DNA from 4 places in the Bacillus sp. JJ664 genome. Region 2 is predicted to be linked to each of the others. Evidence: riboswitches for the same ligand, from Rfam matches in the RefSeq annotation. Region 2 holds a riboswitch; each other region holds the start of a gene.
What was found. Region 2 has a riboswitch for thiamine pyrophosphate ahead of thiC (phosphomethylpyrimidine synthase ThiC). Riboswitches for the same ligand answer to the same signal wherever they lie in the genome.
Positions count from the first base shown of each region.

Region 1: another riboswitch for thiamine pyrophosphate. It lies ahead of V7056_RS08350 (ABC transporter substrate-binding protein); the one in region 2 lies ahead of thiC (phosphomethylpyrimidine synthase ThiC).
Region 3: another riboswitch for thiamine pyrophosphate. It lies ahead of thiD (bifunctional hydroxymethylpyrimidine kinase/phosphomethylpyrimidine kinase); the one in region 2 lies ahead of thiC (phosphomethylpyrimidine synthase ThiC).
Region 4: another riboswitch for thiamine pyrophosphate. It lies ahead of thiT (energy-coupled thiamine transporter ThiT); the one in region 2 lies ahead of thiC (phosphomethylpyrimidine synthase ThiC).

Region 1 is NZ_JBALMS010000047.1:9,710-13,463, forward strand. It holds gene V7056_RS08340 (ABC transporter permease) at 1-135, opposite strand, end outside; gene V7056_RS08345 (thiamine-binding protein) at 135-425, opposite strand; gene V7056_RS08350 (ABC transporter substrate-binding protein) at 452-1,441, opposite strand; TPP riboswitch at 1,571-1,680, opposite strand; gene racE (glutamate racemase) at 1,899-2,690, shown strand; gene V7056_RS08360 (RrF2 family transcriptional regulator) at 2,722-3,162, opposite strand; gene hmpA (NO-inducible flavohemoprotein) at 3,335-3,754, shown strand, end outside.
Region 2 is NZ_JBALMS010000070.1:24,286-28,039, reverse strand. It holds gene V7056_RS12680 (thiamine phosphate synthase) at 1-519, opposite strand, end outside; TPP riboswitch at 638-747, opposite strand; TPP riboswitch at 1,004-1,119, shown strand; gene thiC (phosphomethylpyrimidine synthase ThiC) at 1,252-3,027, shown strand; gene V7056_RS12670 (small acid-soluble spore protein H) at 3,550-3,729, opposite strand.
Region 3 is NZ_JBALMS010000001.1:21,689-25,442, reverse strand. It holds gene cytX (putative hydroxymethylpyrimidine transporter CytX) at 1-812, opposite strand, end outside; gene thiD (bifunctional hydroxymethylpyrimidine kinase/phosphomethylpyrimidine kinase) at 805-1,611, opposite strand; TPP riboswitch at 1,751-1,861, opposite strand; gene V7056_RS00140 (hypothetical protein) at 2,033-2,407, opposite strand; gene V7056_RS00135 (FTR1 family iron permease) at 2,397-3,754, opposite strand, start outside.
Region 4 is NZ_JBALMS010000008.1:18,611-22,364, forward strand. It holds gene V7056_RS01445 (Dps family protein) at 467-916, opposite strand; gene V7056_RS01450 (hypothetical protein) at 1,117-1,275, opposite strand; gene thiT (energy-coupled thiamine transporter ThiT) at 1,613-2,188, opposite strand; TPP riboswitch at 2,345-2,449, opposite strand; gene V7056_RS01460 (low molecular weight protein-tyrosine-phosphatase) at 2,751-3,227, shown strand; gene V7056_RS01465 (hypothetical protein) at 3,241-3,754, shown strand, end outside.

The sequences.
Region 1 (3,754 bases), on a different contig from region 2:
TTCTTTTAGTATTGCGATTGGCCCTGGTAAGAGCCAATCTTCTATTTTGAAAAATTTTATACTTAGCTGCCAAATAACTAAAAAAAGGAGGATGACAAGAATTGGTTGCCATCCTTTTATTTTTTTGCGGTTCATTAACGGTACTTCTCCGTTAAATCATCCATTGCAATCCCTTGTGGCTGATATAGAATTTTCATTTGAGTAATGACATTATGACAGCCAATTTCAATCATTTTTTCATTCATTTTTTGGACAATATTTAATAATTGATTTAAATCGCCTTCCATTGTTGTTTCTAATGGTTGAACTTGGTATTTTACACCAGACTCATCGATTACTTTTATCGCTGCATCAACCGCTGGAATAACTTCCTCAATTTTGTTTGTTTTAGGAATAATTTGTACACTCATTAAAGTATTAGACATTTAAAACTCTCCTCTGTCAAAAAATATTATTCTGGTAAAAATTCATTCGTAAAAGCTTTTTCCGGTTCAAATTTACCTTCTAACAATTTATTTTCAGTTAACCACTCTGCATAGTTTTTCCAAATTGTTAACTTCTGTTCACCCCAACGACTTGCATCGTCTTGATATTTACTTGAAAGCCACTCCTGACTTTTTTGAACTAGATCTTTATCTAAATCTGGATTATCTTTTAACAGAATATCAGCTGCTTCCTTTGGATGATCGATTGAATAAGTATATCCTTTAGACGCCGCCTTCATAAATGCTTTGACTGTTTCTGGTTGATTCTTAATCATTTTTTCATTCGTTGCTAATACTGGTGTATAATAATCTAACTTATCACTGTAATCAGTTAAATAAACCATATTCAACTTCTCACCACGAAGCTCAGCTTCTATGCCTGTCCATCCTTGATAAATCCAAGCAAAATCAATATCTCGCTTTACTGCCGTGAAGAAATCTGCTTCGCCCATATTAACGATATTTAATTTATTAACATCTGCATTTTCTTTTTTCATCAATGAATCTAAAATAGCTTTTTCTACTGGTGAACCCCATCCACCGTAAGTTTTACCAACAAAATCTTTAGGTGATTTAATATTTTTACTAACTGGTGAAGCAAAACCAGAAGTATTATGTTGAATAACAGCTGCAATCGACACGATTGGTACATTTTGTACTCTTGCTTGTGTAATTGACTCTTGGTAAGAAACGCCAAAATCAGCTTTACCAGAAGCAATCAATTGATCTGCTCCTGTTTGCCCCGGGCTAATAATCTCTACATCCAAACCTTGCTCTTTAAAATATCCATTTTCTTTTGCTACAAATAAACCTGTATGATTTGTATTTGGCGTCCAGTCTAATACTACCGTCACCTTTTGTAGTTCTTTTTTGTTCTTCGGTGTAGACGAATTTTGCTCACTACATCCTGCTAATGTTAAGCAAAGTGCAAAAAAACAAATCAGTAATCTTTTCATTCTATAACTCTCCTTTTTGTTTTGTTTATATAAATGAAATGTGTTAGCACCATAGTCAGGCACTAGAACTAGACAAAAAGAAAACGCCCGAATTAATATCCGGACGTGAATGCACTGTAAAAAACTATATCAAAAAGAGATACTGTTCCCTACGCTGGCATCACCCAGATCAGGTTCTAAGAGTCAGTATCTAAAGGATACAATCTCAGCCAGCAACACTGGCCCCTCCACATTTTTCTCGCATATAAACTTTTCATGATAAATATAACAGATTAATCCCTTAAATACGACTTATTTTCATCATAAATTTAATATTTTAATAATCTGTATATATAGAAAACTTCAATTCTTAAAAAGATTGATTAGAAATTGAATCATGAACTCTATGAATATAATAAAATCAATCAGGTTTGAAAATTTTGAAAGCCTATAGATAAAACGAAAGCGAGTGGACTAGATGAATAAGCCAATTGGTGTGATTGACTCAGGCGTTGGAGGGTTAACTGTAGCAAAACAAATAATCAGACAGCTACCAAACGAAGAAATTTATTATGTAGGTGACACAAATAGATGCCCATATGGCTCACGTTCATATGATGAAATTAGACAATATACTTGGGAAATGACAAACTTTCTCCTAAGCAAACATATAAAAATGTTAATCATTGCATGTAATACTGCAACTTCAATCGTTTTACAGGAAATGCGCGAACAATTAACGATCCCTGTAATTGGAGTCGTACACCCGGGAGCAAGAGCGGCAATAAAGCTCACGAAAAATAACCGCACCGGAGTGATTGGTACAAATGCTACTATTCATAGCCATGCATACAAACACGCACTAAAGAGAATTAATCGTTCAGTCGAAATAATAGAATTAGCCTGTCCTGAATTTGCTGGAATAGTTGAAAGTGGCAAATTTATTCAACCAGACATTATTGAACATATTCATGAGACTTTGACACCATTAAAAGAATCTAGAATTGACACGTTAATATTAGGTTGTACTCACTATCCTCTATTAAGTTCCATTATCCAGGAAGTAATTGGATCTCAGATTAAGTTAATCAGTTCAGGTGACGAAACAGCTTTGGAGGTTAGTGCAATACTCGACCAACAAAATTTATTATCAACCAAGAAGTCTGTGTCTCACTCCTTTTTTACCACCGGTAATCCTGTGACTTTTCACAAATTAGCTTCTTCAATATTCCAAGAACCATTGGAACATATAAAACAAATTAAACTATAAAACACTCAAGCAATTTTTTGCTCGAGTGTTTTTATTTTTTATTTAAGGAAAAATATTCTTTTAACATAAAATTGTTTTGTACAATATCTTCTAATGTATATTCGTCTAAAACCTGTAAAAACTGATCTAACGCTTTGTTAAATATATGCTTTAAAGAACAAACTGGAGTGATCACACAGTTATTGTTATGTTCGAAACACTCAACAATATGAAAGTCCTCTTCAGTTTTTCGAATTAATTCACCTATATTTATATCCGATGGTAGTTTTGCAAGTCGGATTCCACCATTCCGCCCTCGAATTGTTTCAATATAACCCATCTTCCCTAAGTTATAGGTTATTTTCATTAAATGATTTTTTGAAATATCATACGCCTCGGCAATATCCTTTATATTAACCAGTTTTTCATTTGGTTCAGTGGACAAGAATATTAAAACCCGAAGTGAGTAATCCGAATAATTGGTTAACCGCATAAATTCCCCTCACTCATTTATTTTGATTAATCATAGCATAATTGTGAACATTTTTTAAACTTTTATAAATTGAGGCTAAAAAGATGTATTTTACATATTGCTTTAACAAGAAGATGGGTCTACTATAAAGATGTATTATAAATACTACTTTAAAGAAAAGAAGGGGTATAACATGCTTTCTCAAAAATCTATTGACATCATTAAATCAACAATCCCAGTACTAGAAGTGAAAGGGATTGAAATTACATCAGTTTTTTATAAAAACTTGTTTACAAATCATCCTGAATTATTGAATATATTCAATCATACAAATCAACAACAAGGTAGACAACAAACAGCGCTTGCTAACACAGTACTAGCAGCCGCTAAAAATATTGATAAGCTTGAAACAATTCTTCCTGTCGTAAAACAAATTGCCCAAAAACATCGCAGTTTGTTAGTGAAACCTGAGCACTACCCTATCGTGGGTGAACACTTATTAGGTGCGATTAAAGAAGTATTAGGTGATGCTGCTACTGATGAAATTATTAATGCTTGGGCTGAAAGCTATGGAATTATTGCACAAGTATTTATTGATATTGAAAAAGAAATG
Region 2 (3,754 bases):
AATTCCATCAACCTGACACTCTTTTAATATAGGAAGATGATCAGGAGCTATTCCGCCAATTACGTAAACTGGAATTGTAAGAACTTTTTTTATCTCATTTAACTGATCAATTCCATTTGGACGTAAACCTTTTTTGCAATTTGTCTCAAAGCAATGTCCATAAATGACATAATTGGCCAGATCCTTTTCAGAGGAAATAGCCTCTGCTACTGAATGGACTGAGCGACCGACGTTCATTGTTGGATATTGTTCTTTCACTAACTTGACCGGATGGCCGTGAGTTGGCAAATGAATGTTTTTTAGATTGGTAAGCAACGCGACATCTAATCTGTCATTCATGACAATCTTGTTCATAGGAACTTCGTTATCTATTAAAAGGTTTAATAGCGTAAATAGCGCCGAGCTGCTTTTAGATTTTTCTCGTATATGAACAAAATCAACAACATCATGTATTTGATAAATCTTTGAAGCAAGATCATGAACAGAATACATATTATTCGTCACTGCGATTAATTTCAAATTTGTTCCTCCTTTTTGAGAAATAGGCTGTATGTATTGTAAATTTCCTTTTAAAACAAGAAAAACCACCTTCCTAAAACTGGAAAGTGGTTTGTAAGATACACAAATAAACGCATAAAAAGACATTGCGCCACTTTCCTACGCAGGTACGAACCTGTTCAGGTTATGAGGGTTTAAAAGTAATTACTTTATTCTCAGCCCTTATCAAGGGATCCCCTAGTGATGAATACACTATGAAAATTAAATTTAGCATAGCATAAAAATAAAATAATTCAAGATTAAAAAAATGATAGTTTGTAAATAGTATTTCAAAAGTTAGCAAAATAGACACTTAAAGATCTAATTAAAAATAATTTTTCAATGCAAAAATAGTTAATATTTTCAGGCATGAATATGAATTTTCATCCAACCTTGTAAAATTTTAGGGAAATAAAATGATTTACAAAATTGAATCATAGGTTTATATTAAGTCTGTACAAAAGAATAGTTTGACTAGGGGTGTCCAATAAGTTGGGCTGAGAGAGAAACGCGCTTTAAGTTTCTTAACCCTCAGGACCTGATCTGGTTCATACCAGCGTGGGGAAGTTTGCGTTTATTACAGTGGTGATAATTTGTCATTATTGTATTCAAACTAACCGTTAGCCGGGTCTTATATTTTTAAGATACGGCTTTTTTTCATGCTTATCATGGATTGGATTTTGTTCTTTTTAACCACATTAAAAAGGGGAAATCATAATGAACAATTCTGTAAATGAAATGAATTTTTCAATCATGTCTAGTTTTTCGGGAAGTAAAAAAGTCTATATAGAAGGATCAAGAGCGGACTTGTTAGTTCCAATGCGTGAAATTAAGTTAAGTCCAACAACAGGTTCATTTGGGGAAGAGGAAAATGATCCTGTACGAGTTTATGATACAAGCGGTCCTTATACCGATGAAAGCGAAACAGTTGATATTCGAAAAGGACTTAAGTCTATAAGAGGAAAATGGATTACCGAGCGAGCAGATGTAATCGAGTATGAAGGCCGTGAAGTAAAACCTGAAGATAACGGCTTTAAAAGTGAGGTTGTACAGAAAAATATAGAGGTTTTCCAAGCACTAGATAGAAAACCATTACGAGCAAAAGATGGTGCAAATATTACGCAGTTGCATTATGCAAGACAAGGATTGATCACGCCAGAAATGGAATTTATAGCAATAAGGGAGCATGTTTCTCCTGAATATGTCAGGTCTGAAGTAGCGAGAGGAAGAGCAGTTATTCCTTCAAATATAAATCATCCAGAGAGCGAGCCAATGATAATCGGTCGTAATTTTCATGTGAAAATCAATGCCAATATTGGTAACTCAGCCGTCACCTCATCTATTGAAGAAGAGGTTGAAAAAATGACTTGGGCAACACGCTGGGGAGCAGACACAATGATGGATCTGTCTACCGGAAAAAATATTCACACGACTCGCGAGTGGATTATTAGAAATTCACCAGTACCAGTTGGAACAGTACCTATTTATCAAGCATTAGAAAAGGTGAATGGAATAGCTGAAGACTTATCATGGGAAGTATTTAGAGATACATTAATCGAACAAGCGGAGCAAGGTGTCGACTATTTTACAATTCATGCTGGTGTACTTTTACGCTATATACCATTAACAGCTAAACGCGTAACAGGTATCGTTTCAAGAGGTGGGTCAATTATGGCGCAGTGGTGTCTTGCACATCATAAAGAAAATTTCTTATATACACATTTTGAAGAAATCTGTGAAATTATGAAACGCTATGATGTTACATTCTCACTTGGAGACGGATTAAGACCTGGTTCCATTGCTGATGCAAACGATGAAGCTCAGTTTGCTGAATTGGAAACACTTGGAGAACTGACGAAAATAGCTTGGAAGCATGATGTCCAAGTAATGATTGAAGGACCAGGTCATGTACCAATGCATTTAATTAAAGAAAATATGGATAAACAATTAGAAATTTGTAATGAAGCTCCTTTTTACACACTTGGACCACTTACGACGGATATCGCACCGGGCTATGATCATATTACTTCTGCAATTGGTGCTGCGATGATTGGTTGGTTTGGTACAGCAATGCTTTGCTATGTAACACCAAAGGAACATCTTGGATTGCCGAATAAAGAAGACGTTAGAGTAGGTGTTATTACATACAAAATTGCAGCACATGCTGCTGATCTTGCAAAAGGTCATCCGGGAGCACAAAAACGAGATGATGCGCTTTCTAAAGCAAGATTTGAATTTAGATGGAGAGATCAATTTAACCTATCACTAGACCCAGAAAGAGCGATGGAATATCATGATGAAACATTACCCGCTGAGGGTGCAAAAACAGCTCATTTCTGTTCGATGTGTGGACCAAAATTTTGTAGTATGAGAATCTCTCAAGATATTAGGGATTTAGTGAATGAAAAAGATTTTGAGTTAGTTATCGATGAGGGTCTCAAAGAAAAGGCTGATGAATTTAGAAAAAATGGTGGGGAAATATACCAATGAGTGAATGGGGGAGCCTAGAATGAACCGGGTGATCCAAATAGCTAAGCAACTAAAAGAGCTAGAGTCAGAAGTGAGTCAACTGAGAAAAGAGTTAATGAATATCCAAAAAAATTGTAAACATGAATTTCAAAAAAGCGATAATATAAATGTATGTACAAAGTGTCATTACATAGAGAGTCTATATTGGTAATATAAAAAAATAAACCTCCAATTTGGGAGGTTTATTTTTTATTAGGCTATTTTCTATAAGATTGTTGCTTATTGGGTTTGTAACTTTAAAACCAGAAATTGATTACAATGGAAGGTGCGAGATTCCTGTGGGAGTAGGGGGAAGGCTGAGACCCCACAGGCCAAGCAAGGTAGGCATGCTAAAACCACGACGTCCTGTCGTAACGCATGCATGATCCACATCCTGTGGACCCAGGAGGCTCAGCTTACGCCCCACTGAAAGGGAGAATCCTGGAGTTGTCATCAACTAACGCATTCTAAAATAGCAACGAAGTATACGAAAGCAGCCTTTTATTAATGCTCTAATAAGCTGTTTAACGATACTTCTTCTTCGTTTTGTGGTTGCCCAAGCGGATAAATTCTGGCAGTTTCTGCCTGATCATCTACGTGTTGAATATAAATTGGTACTCCATTATATGTGACATTAGCCATGACTGCAGATGATGCGATTTCTTGTGCTCGCTGTTTATTCATTTTATAACCTCCACAAATTAATTAA
Region 3 (3,754 bases), on a different contig from region 2:
AAAGTGGTCGTAACGGTTGCTAACACAACGGTTCCAACTGCAAATAATCCAAGATTTGCACTCATTAGGACTGCCACTGGATCAAATTCATTAAATGCTAAAGCAGCTCCGAGTCCGATTGCATACATCCATGAACTACCAACCATATAACCAACAAAACTTCCAATTGCACCTTCACGAGTTGACTTAGCAAAGCGAGTATAGTCACTTATTAACGGCAGCCATGATAATGGCATGATAACGGATAATTCAACTGCGGCACCAAATGACATTTCAGAAGTGCCTGGTTCAAAAAGGAATTCACTATGCTTAAAAATGACAAAGCACAATACAACCGTTAGTAAAAATAATAGTGTTACTGCTACACTATTTAACTTCTTCCAAGCATTTTGACCAAAATATAACCATGTACAAATTAACAGTCCAACAACAAGACACCATACCCAAGGCTGGTTAAAATGAAAGTCAGATGTAGTTACTACATTAATTGACCTGGCTCCTGTCACAATCATAATTGCTGTCCAGCCTAGTAGCTGTAATACATTTAATATAGAAAATAAATAACTACCATAAGGTCCAAATGATATTTTAGTAGACTCCATTGCTGTTAAACGCTCTCTTGAACCGATGACGCCACCTAATACAAGAAGTAGCGTACCAAGTAAATGACCGAATAAAATAGCAGTCAATCCTTTTGTAAAACCTAAAGGTGCAATGAGTGCACCTGTCATAATTTCAGCGATTGAAACTGCAGCACCAAACCAAAGTGTTGCGAAGTTCCATCTTGTTAACTTCCCAGTTAGTTTAGACATGCTGTATACCCGCCTTTTGATACATCGAATAAAAATGATGTACTGGACCTACACCTTTTCCGATAGAGAATGAATGTTGAATAGCTAGTGTTATGTATTCTTTTGCTCTGCTAATTGCTTCATTTAATTGACATTCATTTGCCAAATTAGAAGCTATACTTGATGATAAAGTACAACCAGTTCCATGCGTATTAATGGTAGCTATTCTAGTACCCTTATAATAAGTAAATTCGTACCCGTCATAGCTAACATCTGTTGCATCGTCTTCTAAGTGACCACCTTTTACAAGAACAGCTTTTGCACCTAATGAGTGAATTAAAATAGCAGCCTTTTCCATCTCTTTAATCGTTGAAATGTTTCTACCTGTTATAACCTCTGCCTCTGGAAGATTAGGCGTAATGACAGTTGCTAATGGAATCAGTTCTTGAATTAAAGCTTCTTTCGCATCTGGACTTAATAAATCATAACCACTTTTAGAAACCATAACTGGATCAACAACAATGTGCTTTGGCTTATACTGTCTTAGTTTTTCAGCGATGACTTTAATCGTATCAATTTGTGATACCATCCCAATCTTTACTGCATCAACTTCAATATCAGTAAAAATTGCGTCTAGCTGACTTGCTATCATTTCTGGTGTAATGTCTTGAACAGCAAATACACCTTGTGTATTTTGAGCTGTCACTGAGGTAATCACACTCATACCAAACACACCATGAGCTGAAAATGTTTTTAAATCCGCTTGAATTCCAGCCCCACCACTTGAGTCGGACCCCGCAATTGTCAGTACTTTTTTCAATTTCTTTCCTCCTATTTAATGAATAGACTTTTTTTGATCTAACAGATAGAAGTTGTGGATTGATTTAAAAACAAAAAAGCACAAATCCCCATAGGGACTTGTGCTCGAACAAATCAATGTTATAAATACATATAAATATGCATTTACTCGCTCACTTTCCTACGCTGGCATTATCCAGATCAGGTTAAAGGGTCAAAGACAATCGTGTCTTAATCTCAGCCGACCATTTACGGCACCCCTAGTACTATTCAAAATATCATATTGTATTTCTATTTCATATTAATTAATACTATTACTAAATTCAAGTAGTTAGACTTATTCATTACATTCTATTGAAAAAACTTTTGTAAGGATCGCTACAAGCTTACAACTCATTGAGTAGACTATAGATAAATAGTCTACAATATGTAATGTTTAAGTTTTATTTTAAGTCCTTAACTTCATTAAGAACATCGTTTAAATCATCTGCAGCTTGGTTAAGAGTATCTGCGTCAAGTGGAGAAACTTTTACACCAGCTTCAATAATGTGTAGAGGCGTTTCAACCTTTTCATAAAGATCTGCATCTTTATCTTTTACTGAGTCTTCAAATTTCTCCCAAGACTCTTCAAGTGCCTCTCCGCTTTCTTTTGCTTTTGTTTCATCGTTATCAGCAACTTGCGATTTTAAATCTGTAAGTGTTTGAATCATATCATCTGATCCACTTTTAATTGTTTTGTCTTCTTTTGTGCCACATGCAGATAAAGTTAATGATAGTGCTAGAGCCATTGATAAAACTACTTTTTTGTTAGATAACATGTTTAATATCCCCCGATTTTTGTTTTTTTTCATTTTTTTTATTAGATAATCTATTAAAAATTGCTGCGATACATGCAATCAGCAATAGTATGATTTGTGGGATGAAACTCTCCCAAGTAGAATAAATTGCAAAGAAATCCACTGTTGGTATTGGTGCCTGCGTCGCTGGTAATAGTCCAGATAATTGTAATCCGTGAATGCCCATACCTGTAAACTTGAAACATAAGTAGAACATAAGAATGCTAGATATAAGGAAAAATGGTCTCATAGGAACTTTTAAACCAACTTTTAAAATTAAGTAACTTAGAATCGCTAAAATGAGAACCCCTAATAAAATGCCAATTAATAAACTTGTTAATTTTATAGATGAAGCCATACCGATAAAGAACAAGACTGTTTCAGTTCCTTCACGAAATACTGCTAAAAATGAAAGGATTGAAAGTGATAATAAACTGCCCGTGTTTAAAGCTTTCGTACTTTTGGTTTGAATATAAGATTGCCATTGTTTTAAATTTGATTTACTGTGGAGCCAATAACTCATATAAAGCAACATGACTGCAGCAAATACCCCGGTCCATCCTGCAATTAAGAAATTGTTACTCCCAAAAGCACCTGCTGAAAATAATAGGTTCACGACCACGCCTAATATAATACTGACACCTAATCCAGCACCGACTCCAAACCAGATCCACTTACTTTTATTCTCATGACCAGACTTTCTGATAAATCCTAATAAAGCTACTACAACCAGTAAGGCCTCTAATCCTTCTCTTAATAAAATTGTGATTGCATCTAACATTGTATAACTAGTTTTAGCTGCTAATGGTGAAAGATAATCTCTCATATCTTTTATCGTTTTCGTTGCTGCTTTAATGTCTGGCGTTTTAGCAGACAGCATCGCGTAAGAAGTAACCATATCTCTTTCTGCATCTGTATAAACTTTTTGGGATTGTGTTAATACTACCCCTTCAATACTAATCCAAGATTTTCTAAATTGATCAATTTCTGATTTTGCTCCAGATACATCATTTTCTTTTAAGCTTGATAATGCATTGTTCAATATTTGTATTAAATCTTCAACACTACCTGTATTCTTTGTATCAATTTTGGATTCAGCAAACTGATGTGTAATGAACTTTTCATTTACTGCTTCCAATTCTTTTAAAGAATTGACAAGTGTATCTTGATTAATTGTCTTTTGGGCTAATGAGAATTGAACCATTCCCATCGCTTCCTCAATTTTGCCATATGCTTCAATTGACTTATTTTTAATCCCATCTTCTTTGGCTAACCATTCATCATTGAATTTTTTATAGTCCTTCTCAGCAGATGAAAAGTCTCCTTTCT
Region 4 (3,754 bases), on a different contig from region 2:
GTTGAACTGCTCATGGAACTCATGGATTAGAACAATATGCTTTACATTCTATTAATAAATCGTAACAAATGGCGTTTTTGTTTTTTGGGGTTCGAGTATATGACTTCAGAAATTTACAACGGAAGGTGCGAGACTCCTGAGGGAGATGTGGGAAGGCTAAAGTCCCCGGAGGGCAAGTAAGGTAGGTATGCTAAAACCACGACGTCCTGTCGTAACGCATATATGATCCACATCATGTGGACCCGAAGCTCAAGCTCATACCCCACGGAAAGGGAGCATCCTGGAGTTGTAATCAACTAACGCATTCATAAACAGTGGATATGAAAGAGGTTAGATAATTAAAACAAATGTTTGTTTTAACGAAAAGAAGCATCTTTTTTACATACAAAAACAATTAATAATAGAAAAAACAGTGTAAACAACAAAGAATGATGAATCATTCAATGCAGTTATACACTGTTTTTTATTAACCTAAAAATGCTTTTAACATCCAAATATGTTTTGAAAGTTGTTCGCGAATTGCTAATAACATATCATTTGTGACAGAATCGTTTTCAAATTCTGTGATTTCCATGCCATCCTTTAAATCTTCTATTAAGTATTGGTAGTCATGAATTAGGTCTTGAACCATACCTTCTGCCTTTACTAATTTGTTGGCTTCGTTAATCCCAGAAGTATCTAGATACTCTCTCATAGTAGCAAGTGGTTTTCCACCAATTGTTAATACACGCTCTGCTAGCTCATCAATATGTATACTAGCTTCGTTGTAAAGTTCCTCGAATTTAGCATGTAAGGTAAAGAAGTCTCCTCCTTTAACATACCAGTGATAGTTATGTAATTTTACATATAACACATTCCAGTCAGCTAATTGTTTGTTTAATACATCTACAGTCGTTTTTGTGATGGACGTATCCATTTAAATTTCCTCCTCTAATAATTCAAGAGTTCATGGTGTCTACGATAATCATGTACAACCATCATATATGATATTGAGTAGAAATAGTCATGGTAATATTTGATAACTAAGTGAACAATTAGTAAAATTAACGATTTATAGAAAATAATGCCCCCCAAAAAAATAAAACCATCCATTATATGAATGATTTTACAATTTTTTCAATTAGAATGATCCCCTTTTTCAACATCGGGAGGTTTTGCATCAATAATATGCTCATCGTCCACTTGTAATGAATTTTTTAATAGCATGAAAAATGCTCCAATACCACCTAAAAGTATAATCGTAAAAATGAAGAAAATGAGGATGTCATAAATCAAAACATAAACCTCCTTTGATATTTTTTACTGTATTTATTTATATGAGTGAGGATTGGAGCAAATAACTATAATTCACAAAGTGTTCAATAATTTTATGAATATTTTCCTCAGACTACTAATAAACGCTCGCTTTCTTCTTTGCTCCGTCTGCATGCGGTGATCATTACCGCAAAAAGGTAATTCTGCTCCTCATCCGGCTTTGCGCCTCGAAAAGCAAGTGTTTTCAGTCAATCTGAATCTCTTTGTCAACAAACTTTATATCGCTTTGAAAACAGCTCAGGATAGAAAAAACCCTACTCAAGAAAGAGTAGGGTAATGAGAATATGAATGATGAATATTAAGCAGCTTGATTCTTTTTAACGTTAGCAAGAACTGGAGCTGTTGAAAGTAAAAATACTAAAATGATTGCACAAATGATAAACGATGGAACCATATACCAAGCATTATAAACTAAAGAATATAATGACACTGGTGTTCCTTTTGGAGCATATGAACCAAAAAACACGATTCCTGAAATATAATGACAGATAAAACGGACTAGTGAACCAATAAAAGTACCTACTATTATAAAGGTAGTCGCAGCTGCTTTATTGCCACTTGTTAAATTAGTTTTAACTTGTTTATAAACAATGCCAGCTAAACCTAGCCCTGTGAAAGCGATAATGTAGTCTAATAATATTTGGATTGGATGAACAAAATAAAAGTTGGTTACTAATTGTAGTGCAGCAAGTAATAAGCCAGTTATTAAACCTTGTTTGATTCCCCAACGAAATGCGATTAAAAAAACAGGAAGCATTGATAATGACACAGATCCACCTTGTGGAGCTTTAAATAATGGAAGTAAATCAAAAACCATTGCTAAGGCGGCACACATAGCAATTTCAACCATCATTTGTATTTTTGAATTTCTCATAAAAGATTCCCCCTTATCTCTCTTTGACAACACTCATTGTAAATGAAGCACTTTGGAATAGAGTTTGGATAACTCTTTCAATAGAAGTGTAAATTAGGGAGAGGAATGGTAAAAATAAAAAAAGTAACACTGGTAGCATGATGATCCCAGGGTTACTTTTTCATCGTGCCACATCCCTACGTTAGTATTAACTAACAGGTTCGAAGGGTAAGAATAGTTATACTATTCACTCTCAGCCTCATGGCTCCCCTTGTGGTTCATCGTACATTTAGTTGTCATTACTAAATATAGTCAATATGTTTTAAAAATACAATCATTTTATACGATTAAAATTAAAAAATTTAATCATAAAAAGATAGTAAACCCTATTGAAATGGTTAAATCGATAATCTATATGTGTTCTTACTTGAAAATGTTCATTATGAGTATAATCTTGTTGATTTTAAGTTAAATTATTCACTTTAGCTTTCCTTTTCTTTTTAAATTAGAAAGTGTAGAATGGAATCGAAACTAACAGCTAAATTTTGGCAAAAAGTGTAAAAAATTTGAAGGAGACATCGAAATGATTCATGTATTATTTGTCTGTTTAGGTAACATTTGTCGCTCGCCAATGGCAGAGGCTGTTTTTCGTCAGATAGTGACAGAAAAAGGGTTAGAAAAACAATTTGTGATTGATTCTGCAGGCACTGGAGATTGGCATATTGGTCACTCACCACACAAGGGAACAAAGGAATTACTAGGTCAAAAAGGCATAAATTGCGAAGGTATGAAAGCTCGAAAAGTGACAGATAATGACTTTAAATATTTTAGTTATATTGTTGCTATGGATGCACAGAATAAAGAGGATTTAATGAATTTAGCAAGAAATAATTCTATAGGAGAAATATCACTCCTTTCAGATTACGTACCAACGTCATTATGGAAGGAAGTACCTGATCCGTATTATACGGGAAATTTTGATGAAGTATATAACATCGTTGAGGAAGGCTGCTCACATTTACTTCAACACATTTTAAAGCAACACCAACTAACTGTTTAGAGGAGGATGTAGAATGTCAAAACGTAACAAAGCTTTACGCAATATTCTTGTCGGAGTCGCAATTGGTGCAGGAGTTACTTTACTGAACAAAGAAAATCGTGAAAAAATTTCACGAAAAGGTAAAAGTGTAACAAAGAAGTTAAATCAAATTAAAGAAGATCCAGAATTAGTAAAAGGAGCGGTGCGCTCTCAACTGAAGGTTGTTCAGAATTCTGTTGAAAAATTAGAAGATAACGTTCAACTTGTAAAAGATAAGTGGATTGAAATTAAAGATTCTACGATCAACAAGTTTGAAACGGTTAAAGGAGCTTCTAAAGTTGTATCTGGGGATGCTGCTGAGGAAGTTGAAGAGAAAGTAGAAAACGCTATTAAAGCAGTGAATGAGCCTGTAGAAAAAAAGGTAGATCCATTTGAAGATAAAGTAGAAGATCAAGTAGAAGCGCAATTAGCTGCAACTCTTGAAGGTGTTGAAGACATTAATGAAGAGAATGCAGAAGAAGTAGAAGAGAAAGTTGAATCAGTTTTAT